Linked DNA regions of Thalassoglobus sp. JC818. The protein of the gene in region 1 binds, or shares a complex with, the protein of each later gene. Links are inferred from orthologs where the notes say so. Each region holds a gene or a part of one and is shown in the gene's direction. Other genes may lie near its edges.

Evidence for each region.
Region 2: the proteins of accD (region 1) and AB1L42_RS03430 are in contact, whole or in part, in a solved structure (PDB 8UXZ), measured with the Escherichia coli proteins. The link is inferred for Thalassoglobus sp. JC818 from one-to-one orthologs.
Region 3: the proteins of accD (region 1) and accB are in contact, whole or in part, in a solved structure (PDB 8UXZ), measured with the Escherichia coli proteins. The link is inferred for Thalassoglobus sp. JC818 from one-to-one orthologs.

Annotation. Positions count from the first base shown.
Region 1 is NZ_JBFEFI010000007.1:154,796-157,725, forward strand. The notes cover bases 15-2,786. They hold accD (acetyl-CoA carboxylase, carboxyltransferase subunit beta), read left to right. Parts: upstream 15-874; coding sequence 875-1,699; downstream 1,700-2,786. Other genes in these bases: rpe (ribulose-phosphate 3-epimerase), read left to right, coding at 15-95; AB1L42_RS18560 (histidine phosphatase family protein), read left to right, coding at 109-693; AB1L42_RS18570 (serine/threonine-protein kinase), read left to right, coding at 1,810-2,691; AB1L42_RS18575 (ABC transporter permease subunit), read right to left, coding at 2,729-2,786. Also shown: more of rpe, read left to right, coding at 1-14; more of AB1L42_RS18575, read right to left, coding at 2,787-2,930.
Region 2 is NZ_JBFEFI010000001.1:959,737-962,668, forward strand. The notes cover bases 56-2,829. They hold AB1L42_RS03430 (acetyl-CoA carboxylase carboxyltransferase subunit alpha), read left to right. Parts: upstream 56-840; coding sequence 841-1,818; downstream 1,819-2,829. Other genes in these bases: AB1L42_RS03425 (serine/threonine-protein kinase), read left to right, coding at 56-665; AB1L42_RS03435 (hypothetical protein), read left to right, coding at 1,989-2,513. Also shown: more of AB1L42_RS03425, read left to right, coding at 1-55. UniProt on the Escherichia coli protein: Component of the acetyl coenzyme A carboxylase (ACC) complex. First, biotin carboxylase catalyzes the carboxylation of biotin on its carrier protein (BCCP) and then the CO(2) group is transferred by the carboxyltransferase to acetyl-CoA to form malonyl-CoA.
Region 3 is NZ_JBFEFI010000013.1:82,902-85,924, reverse strand. The notes cover bases 104-2,968. They hold accB (acetyl-CoA carboxylase biotin carboxyl carrier protein), read left to right. Parts: upstream 104-1,210; coding sequence 1,211-1,726; downstream 1,727-2,968. Other genes in these bases: accC (acetyl-CoA carboxylase biotin carboxylase subunit), read left to right, coding at 1,947-2,968; AB1L42_RS22180 (Xaa-Pro peptidase family protein), read left to right, coding at 104-949. Outside these bases: more of AB1L42_RS22180, read left to right, coding at 1-103; more of accC, read left to right, coding at 2,969-3,023. UniProt on the Escherichia coli protein: This protein is a component of the acetyl coenzyme A carboxylase complex; first, biotin carboxylase catalyzes the carboxylation of the carrier protein and then the transcarboxylase transfers the carboxyl group to form malonyl-CoA.

The DNA of each region.
Region 1 (2,930 bases):
ACGTGGCTGGCAGTTCAATTTTTGATCAGTCGAGCTATGCAGATGCGATTCGCGAGATGACTGAGATTGCTCGGTCGTTCTCGCCTTCCACTTAATTAAAGGATGAACATGGCTATCTTCCTGATTCGGCCGGGCGAAACGGACTACGATGTCCAGGATCGGCTTCAGGGTACTTTGAATTTGCCTCTTACTGAACGTGGAATCAGTCAGGTCGACGCGCTGATTGATCAGGTTCAGGTGGCAGGGATTGACCGGATTTACTGCGGACCCAACGAACCAGCATTGTCGACGGCACGACGTATCAGTCGGCAACTTGATATCCCGCTGAAAGTTCTCGATCAGTTGAGCAACGTTGACCTCGGGCTGTGGCAGGGCCTCTGTCTCGAGGAAATTCGTGCGAAGCAGCCTCGTGTCTTCAAGCAGTGGCGAGAAGCACCCGGCTCGGTCTGCCCACCTCAAGGCGAGGCAGGAGAGTATGCTTGCGAGCGAATTCAGGAAGCCCTGCGCAAGCCTGTGAAAAAGGGTGGCGTGATCGCAATCGTTGCATCTGAGCCGCTTGCTTCGCTCATCGAATGTCAAATCCGAGGCGAATCCCCCGACCTCACGGACTCTTTCGGAAAGCAGCGCCCATCTGCATGCTGCCAGAGAATTGATTCTCCAACTGCTGTGAGCCATAACACTTCGGCGAAGTAGGCTCGACAAGCAAGAGCGATTTCCACAAGATATGCACGTCTTGTCATTCGACCGAATAAATCGATCCGCATTCCCTTCGCTCTCAATCCAGTGTTCTCTTCGATCACTTGCTTGATGACGACAGTGAGATGTTCTGCATATGAGTACTGGCCCCGAAATCGCACGCCCAGCGACGCCGTCTATGAATGATGAATCCGCCACCCCTCGCCGAAAACGTGGTGTTCCCGAGGGACTGTGGCTTCGCTGCCCAAAATGTTCTGCGACGATCTTTCGCAAGCAAGTCGAAAAGAATCTGCGCATGTGCCCGGAGTGCTCGCACCACTTCTACGTTCCGGCGCGAGTTCGGATTCAGCAGCTCTTCGACGATGACAGCTTCGAAGAATGGTACACCGAGCTTCGTTCGGTCGATCCACTCAATTTCCACGATCAGAAACCTTACAAATCTCGCCTCGTCGCTGAGCAAAAGAAGACCGGACTCGACGAAGCATGCGTCGTCGGCAAAGGCTACATGCGTGGTCGACCTGTCGTTTTCGGCCTGACAGATTCCGCGTTCATCATGGGCAGCATGGGATCGGTTGTCGGTGAAAAACTGACTCGCGCCACTGAAGAAGCGACTCGTCAGAAGCTTCCCCTGATCATTGTCAGTGGATCAGGCGGAGGCGCGCGAATGCACGAGGGGATTCTCTCTCTCATGCAAATGGGAAAAGTGTCAGCTGCGCTCGGGCGGTTTCATGATGCTGGAGGACTCTACATCTCCGTCTTGACCGATCCGACCATGGGGGGCGTGGCGGCCAGTTTCGCTTCGCTCGGCGATGTTGTGATCGCAGAACCGGAAGCGTTGATCGGCTTTGCTGGACCACGTGTGGTGAAAGCCACAGTCAGTTCGGAGCTTCCTGAAGGCTTTCAGACGAGTGAGTTTCTGCTGAAGCATGGATTTGTCGACACGATTGTTCCGAGATCAGAACTGCGCAGCGAGATCGTTCGAGTTGTGGACTATTGTACTTGAGATGAGCGAGCGAGGAACTTCCCTGTGACTTCTGAGGCGGGGTCATCGATCGCTGAGATTTGTCGTCCGAAGAATCAGATCAAACCATTTCCTATGATGATCGGAATGCTATGAGTTTTCTCAAGCGGCTCTTCAACAAGAAGGAGAAAGTTCACAAGGTCAACGTTCAGAAAGCCTACCAGCTCCACAATCGGGTTGGTCAGGGAAGTATGTCGAAAGTCTGGAAGGCGACCGATCCAGCGAGTCAAAGTCTGGTCGCTGTCAAAGTGTTGGACAAGGCAAAGCTCGCTCGACTCAATCAGCGATTTCAAGGGATGGCCCGACCGACCGAAGGGCAGATCGCGATTCTTCTCAATCATCCCAACATCGTGAAAACGCTTCTTCACGGGATCACGACCGACGACGAAGAATACCTCGTCATGGAATTCATCGAAGGGGTCAGTCTCAGCTACTTGGTGGAGGTGCAGAACGAGCGGATGCGCGAGAACTGTATCTGGTACGCGATTCAGCTCGGCGAAGCGATGAGTTACCTCCATTCGAACGAATGGATTCATCGCGATCTCTGCCCGCGAAACATCATGGTCACTAATGACGAGTTGGTCAAAGTGATCGACTTCGGGTTGATGGTCCCGAATACGCCCGAGTTTCGAAAACCGGGAAATCGAACCGGAACTGCCAACTACATGGCGCCCGAACTCATCACTCGTCAGCCGACAGACGAGCGAATCGATATCTATTCTTATTCGGTGACCTGTTTCGAAATGTTCACCGGCGAGCTACCCTGGCCAGCTGCAGATTCGTTGGAAGCGGTTCTTCAGCACGTGAACCAGCCGCCGAAAGATATTCTGAAACTTCGCCCCGACCTCGACGAACAAATCGCAAACACGATCATGCAGGGGCTCGAGAGGAATCCAGACGACCGCTGGCGCACGATGCGTCGGATGATCAATGAATTCCGGGCTGCGGGCGAACGACTCTATCCAGATGTGTAAGCTCGAGTGATCAAAACATTCGCAAAGAGCTGAAGGCTTACGACCAGTTGTCTTCTGAACGTCCGAGCAGTTTGGCTCCGTTCTTGAAGCAAAGGTGTCGGAACAGCGAGAGCCAGCATCCGTACATCAGGATGTTCGCCAGCACGATGGGCCAGTGTGAGTCAAAGAGATCGTCCAGTTCCGAGATCTCATGAAGGAATGGAACGACTACCGGCGATAGCAAGAGTGTTGTCACAATT
Region 2 (2,932 bases), on another replicon or contig:
GCGAACGAAAACCGGCTCCCAAGCCAAAACCCAAACCAATCCTCGCCAAAGAGACCAAGCCGCAGCCCAAACCAGCACAACAACAACCGGCCGCTCCGCCGCAGCCCCAACCCGGAGCTCCATGGGGGCAAATGCCTGGTTATCCAATGATGCCGGGAATGTTTCCGGGACAAATGCCAGGCCAGATGCCAGGCCAGATGCCGCAGTACCCGGGAATGATGCCCGGAATGCAAATGCCGCACTATCCCGGAATGATGCCAGGTCAGCAAATGCCGGGTCAGCAAATGCCGGGTCAGCAAATGCCGGGTCAGCAAATGCCAGGACAGCAGATGCCGGGTCAGCAAATGCCAGGTCAGCAGATGCCAGGTCAGCAAATGCCAGGTCAGCAAATGCCAGGTCAGCAAATGCCAGGTCAGCAAATGCCAGGTCAGCAAATGCCAGGTCAGCAAATGCCAGGTCAGCAAATGCCAGGTCAGCAAATGCCAGGTCAGCAAATGCCGGGTCAGCAAATGCCGCAGCCCAGTGTTCCGCAACCGAGCGCGCCGCAGCCCACTTCTGCTCCCAAACCGTCTGTCCCGCAAGCTGCTGAATCGAAAAACGAGCAGCCCAAGAAGGCACCGGAAGACATCCCACTTGCAAACTTCGATGACTTGCAAATCGAGTAGTCAGCACTAAAAGCGCTTCTGTTGTTTCCCTTGAAGCCCTGCAGAATTATCATGCGAGCGTTCCTGCATCGTTTTCGCAGGGTCGGAGTCGGCATTCTCGTCGATTCTCGCCCCTCAAGATTCAATGCAGTGAATCACTGGAATAACAACGCTCCCCATATTCTGAACTGTCACGATGTCCGCACCGCTTCCACTTCCGTTTGAACGTCCGATCCTCGAACTCGAAAAGCAACTCTCGGACCTGGAGAAACAGCCAGATCCAACAGCTGTCACTCGCGAATCGATTCGCCGCATCCGAACCGAACTCAACAAGCTGAAGCGGGAAGTCTACGAGAAGCTCAATCCCTGGGAGATCGTCCAGGTCGCCCGGCATGATGCTCGTCCAAAGGCGCTAGACTACATCGAACTCGTCTTCGACGAATTCGTCGAGTTGCACGGAGACAAAGCCTACGGAGACGACCGAGCGATCCTCACCGGATTTGCCAAACTCGGTGACCGTAAGGTGATGCTCGTCGCGCAGCAAAAGGGACGAAACCTCCGCGAACGCCTGGAACACAATTACGGAATGGCGCATCCGGAAGGCTATCGAAAAGCCCTTTCTAAGATGCAGATGGCTGCCAAGTTTAATCTGCCCGTGATTTGCCTGATCGACACCGCCGGAGCTTACCCCGGAGTTGGAGCCGAAGAACGAGGACAGGCCTACCAGATTGCTCTCAACCTGCGAGAGATGGCCCGCATCGATACGCCGATCGTCTGCGTTGTCATCGGAGAAGGGGGCAGCGGCGGAGCACTTGGAATTGGGATCGGCGACCACGTTTCCGTCTTGCAGTTCGCTTACTATTCAGTGATCAGCCCGGAAGGCTGTGCGGGTATTCTCTGGAAGCACGCCAAACACGCAGACAAAGCCGCTCATGCTTTGCGGTTCACATCGAAAGACCTCCTCGAACTTGGGATTGTTGACGAAATCATCAGCGAACCGATCGGAGGAGCACATCGAAACCATCGCCAGATGGCGACCAATTTGCACGCTTCGCTGACCTCGGCATTGAAAGATCTCAGTGAAGTCCCGAAAGACCAACTGCTCGATCGACGGTATGAAAAGTTCCGCAAGATCGGCGTCTTCGAAGAGTCTGTCGCTGTTGGGCAATCTTAGAGCAAGCTGCTCTTTCCAGTGCACTCGCTTGTGCGGTCTCACTCATTCAAAAGCTGAGTTTGTTCGTGCGAGTCAGTGCAAACCCAATCTGAACATGTCCTATTTGAGAGTCGTCTCGTCGGAGTTCCCCTCCTGTTCATAACGAACAGGCATGAAGAGTCGCCTGGGCTATGCAATCGCTGATCTTCATGGCACTGACTATCGCATTCGTGGCCCTCCTTTGCGGGGGCCTCGGAAGCCTCTTCGCTCAAGACGCTGGTCTTCGCGAACGAATCTTCATGGCCGTGATGACATCTGCGATGGCATTTGTCGCAACCCTGATTCTCGGTCTCCGCGACCTCTTTCGCTTTCGCAAAGCTTCTCGACAAACACGACAGCGCATCCTCGAGAGGCCGGACTTCTTCGAAGCGGAATTCTACTCCAAAGCGGACATCGACCCTGAACTCATGAAGATCGTACGTGAGGCGATCGCGCAATTCTTCGATGTCCCAGTCTCCAAGATTCGACCGACCGACAATTTCGAAACCGATCTGCACATCGATCCCACTGAGTTCAATTTTCAACACTTCGTCATCCTGAAGGTCGCTGATGACCACAGGTTCCAGGACGAGGTGATCGAGGCGAACTTCGCAAACGCTCACACCGTCGAAGATCTTGTCCTCTGGTTTCAAGAGATCATTCGTGACGAAGATTGAACGTCTTCACGCCGGGCTCGCGAAGACTTCCAAGTCGTTCACAAAAAGTGATCAAAGCGGATGTGTTTTTACGCGCTTGAAACCATCGCTGAATGAAGCAGAACTGGCTCGGGTAGGGGAGTCAGAATTCGAGGACCATCGCTCGCTGCACGACACTGATTCGAGGCTCCTGCTCGCACATCCATTCGGACAGTGGGCTCACTGACGGTGCTCCGGAGAAGTTGCGATCCGCTCGCTGATGACTGAACGCGAACTCTCGCAGAGAGAAGTTCCAACCATCCCATCTAACGAAGCGCACGACCGATGTGCTCGGCTCTCTGAAAACCTCGAGACAATTCACTTCGGCCATTGAGAGGTGATCACTGAAACGCAGAAACTCCGCTGTCCAGAGTCTCGATCATGATCCGCTGTGATTCGCA
Region 3 (3,023 bases), on another replicon or contig:
TCAGCTTGTCAGTGATTTTCGATACACGACACAGCTTGCATCAGAGTGCCCGGATGTTTCGGCTGTGATTCGCCCGTCCAACAAGTCTCTCATCCAAGGAGTTGTCGGAGAACTTCAGTCGTCTTCCAGCGGTCCGATCGGGTTTGAAGGGCATTCAATGCCGTTTGACACCTATCAGCAGTTGATCGACGGTTCAAAAGGACAGCAGTGGGTTCCACTTTCCTGGAAAGTTGAAACGATCCGCGCCATCAAAGATGACAGTGAGATCGAAGAAATTCGGCTCGCGGTTCGATTGGCAGAGGAAGGCTTTGCACAACTTCTCGATCAGTTTCGGCCTGACGCGACTGAACGAGAGATGGCTTACGAGCTGGAACACATCGTTCGCGGGCTGGGTGGAGAGGAATTGAGTTTCCATCCGATTATCGCAGTCGGTGACCATTCTGCGATGCCCCACTATCGTCCCGGAGACCGTAAGCTCTCCGAACACCCTATTCTTCTGGTTGACTGGGGAGCTCAAACCTATTTGGGGTACAAGTCAGATTTGACGCGCACACTCCTCACTCAGGATTTCCCGGAGCCTCAATTCGAGAAAATCTATCGCACCGTGCTCGAAGCGCAAATGTTGGCCATTGATCTCATTGGCCCCGGAGTTTCGACGCTCGATGTCGACACCGCAGCACGTCAACACATCGCAGATGCTGGATTCGGAGAGTTCTTCGATCACGGCCTCGGTCACGGAATCGGCCTCGATATTCACGAATTACCGCGGTTTTCAAGGACGGCAGAGACTCCGCTGGAGACCGGAATGGTTGTCACGGTCGAGCCTGGGATCTATCTTTCGGGCTGGGGAGGCGTCAGGATCGAAGACGATGTTCTTGTCACCGACCAGGGATGTGAAGTATTGTCCAGCGTCACCAAGAGTTGGGATTCTGTTCGGATCACCATCTGATTGATTCGATTTGCGGACGTGACCTTCAGCATCTCATTCGAGAAGACAATCTGTGGGATTCCGTCGATCGTTCCATCGATTTTCGTCAAGTTTCGGCACGTCTCCCGGATGAGAAGCCGATTTGTACGAACGGAATGATCTCAAATCAGAAATAGACGTATCCAATCCCAGAAAATCCCTTTGCCTTCCGAATCAGGATGCGAAGCGGACATCCGAAATAATCGACTAGACACATAATTGACCAGACACTGAGGAATTGAGATGGCTCGCGACGCGAACGCCGAAGCAGACGAACTGAACATTGATGGGCTTCGTCAGGTCATGGAACTGATGGAGAAACACGACGTTACCGAGCTGAAACTGGAACAGGGAACGGCAAAATACGTTCTGCGTCGTGGAGGCCACGAATTCAGCGGCGCGCTTGCACCGCCCGCTCCTGTTTTCGCCGCACCAGCCGCTCCTGCTGCCCCAGCAGCAGCAACTCCGCCTGCAGCTGCAAGTTCCGCTCCAGCCGCTGCTCCGGCGGCGGATGAAGGATTAGTTGAGATCAAAAGCCCCACTGTGGGGACGTTCTATCAGTCTCCGTCTCCTGGCGAACCAGTTTTCGTCAAAGTCGGGGATCACGTGACCAAAGACTCGATCGTCTGCATCGTGGAAGCGATGAAGGTCTTCAATCAGATTCCGGCTGAGGTTTCGGGGACCATCGTCAAGGTGCTGTTGAAGGACAGCGATTCCGTCGAATACGGACAGCCATTGTTCCTCGTTAAGCCAGATTGATCACAGCGATTGCCATGTCAGATTGAAGACTCGTCCCCTCTTCTCGTGAGAGGGGCAGGCGTTATCAAATCGCTGACGCTGAAGTTTGTGTTCCTGGCGACGAGTTAGCGTTTCGCCGAACCTCGAGTCAGGAAGACAATCATCAGGCAAATTCCACGAGCGAGCACAGGCCCGGGCCACACCGCATCCCACACGAGTTCACTAGGATTGAATCGATATCATGTTTCAGAGGATTTTGGTTGCTAACCGAGGCGAAATTGCACTCCGTGTGATTCGCGCCTGTCAGGAACTTGGGATCGGGACTGTTGCCGTTTTCAGCGAAGCAGATCGCGGCGCTCATTACCTCGATTTGGCGGACGAGGCAATTTGCATCGGCCCAGCTAACTCTTCAGAGAGCTATCTGAAGATCGAACACATCATCGCTGCTGCTGAATTGAGCGAAGCCCAGGCGATTCATCCGGGCTACGGTTTTCTGGCTGAGAACTACAATTTCGCTGAGCAGTGCCGCGACTCTGGAATTGAGTTCATCGGACCTCCGCAGGACGCGATGCGCAAGCTGGGCGATAAGGTTGAAGCTCGCAAAATTGCGATGGAAGCTGAAGTTCCCGTCGTCCCCGGAAGTGACGGGCTGATCAACAGTGAAGAGGAAGCGGTGCGAGTGGCCAATGAAATTGGCTACCCCGTCCTCATCAAAGCGACTGCCGGTGGCGGAGGAAAAGGAATTCGGCCGGCGACCGATGAGAAGTCGCTGAGAACCGAATTGAAAGCTGCAGCTGCCGAAGCTGAAAAGGCGTTCAAAAATGCCGGGGTTTATATTGAGAAGTTCGTGCAGAAGCCGCGGCACGTTGAGGTGCAAGTTCTTGCCGATCAACACGGAAACGCCGTTCATCTGTGGGAACGCGATTGCACGATGCAGCGAAAGCATCAGAAGCTGATCGAAGAAAGCCCCGCACCAAAACTTCCCGAGAATGTTCGGCAGGAAATGTGCGAAGCGGCGACGCGTCTCGTGCGCACTTCTGGCTATTTCAACGCGGGAACAGTGGAATTCATCGTCGATCAGGACAACAACTTCTACTTCATCGAAGTGAATGCACGAATTCAGGTTGAGCATCCGGTAACGGAAATGGTCACCGGAATCGATTTGATTCGTCAGCAAATTCTCGTTGCAGCAGGTGAAAAGTTAAGCTTCACACAGGACGATATCACGTCAACAGGATGCTCGATCGAGGTTCGGATCAATGCTGAAGATCCTGAACAAGGTTTTCGAGGTTGTCCTGGAACAATTACCGATCTGATT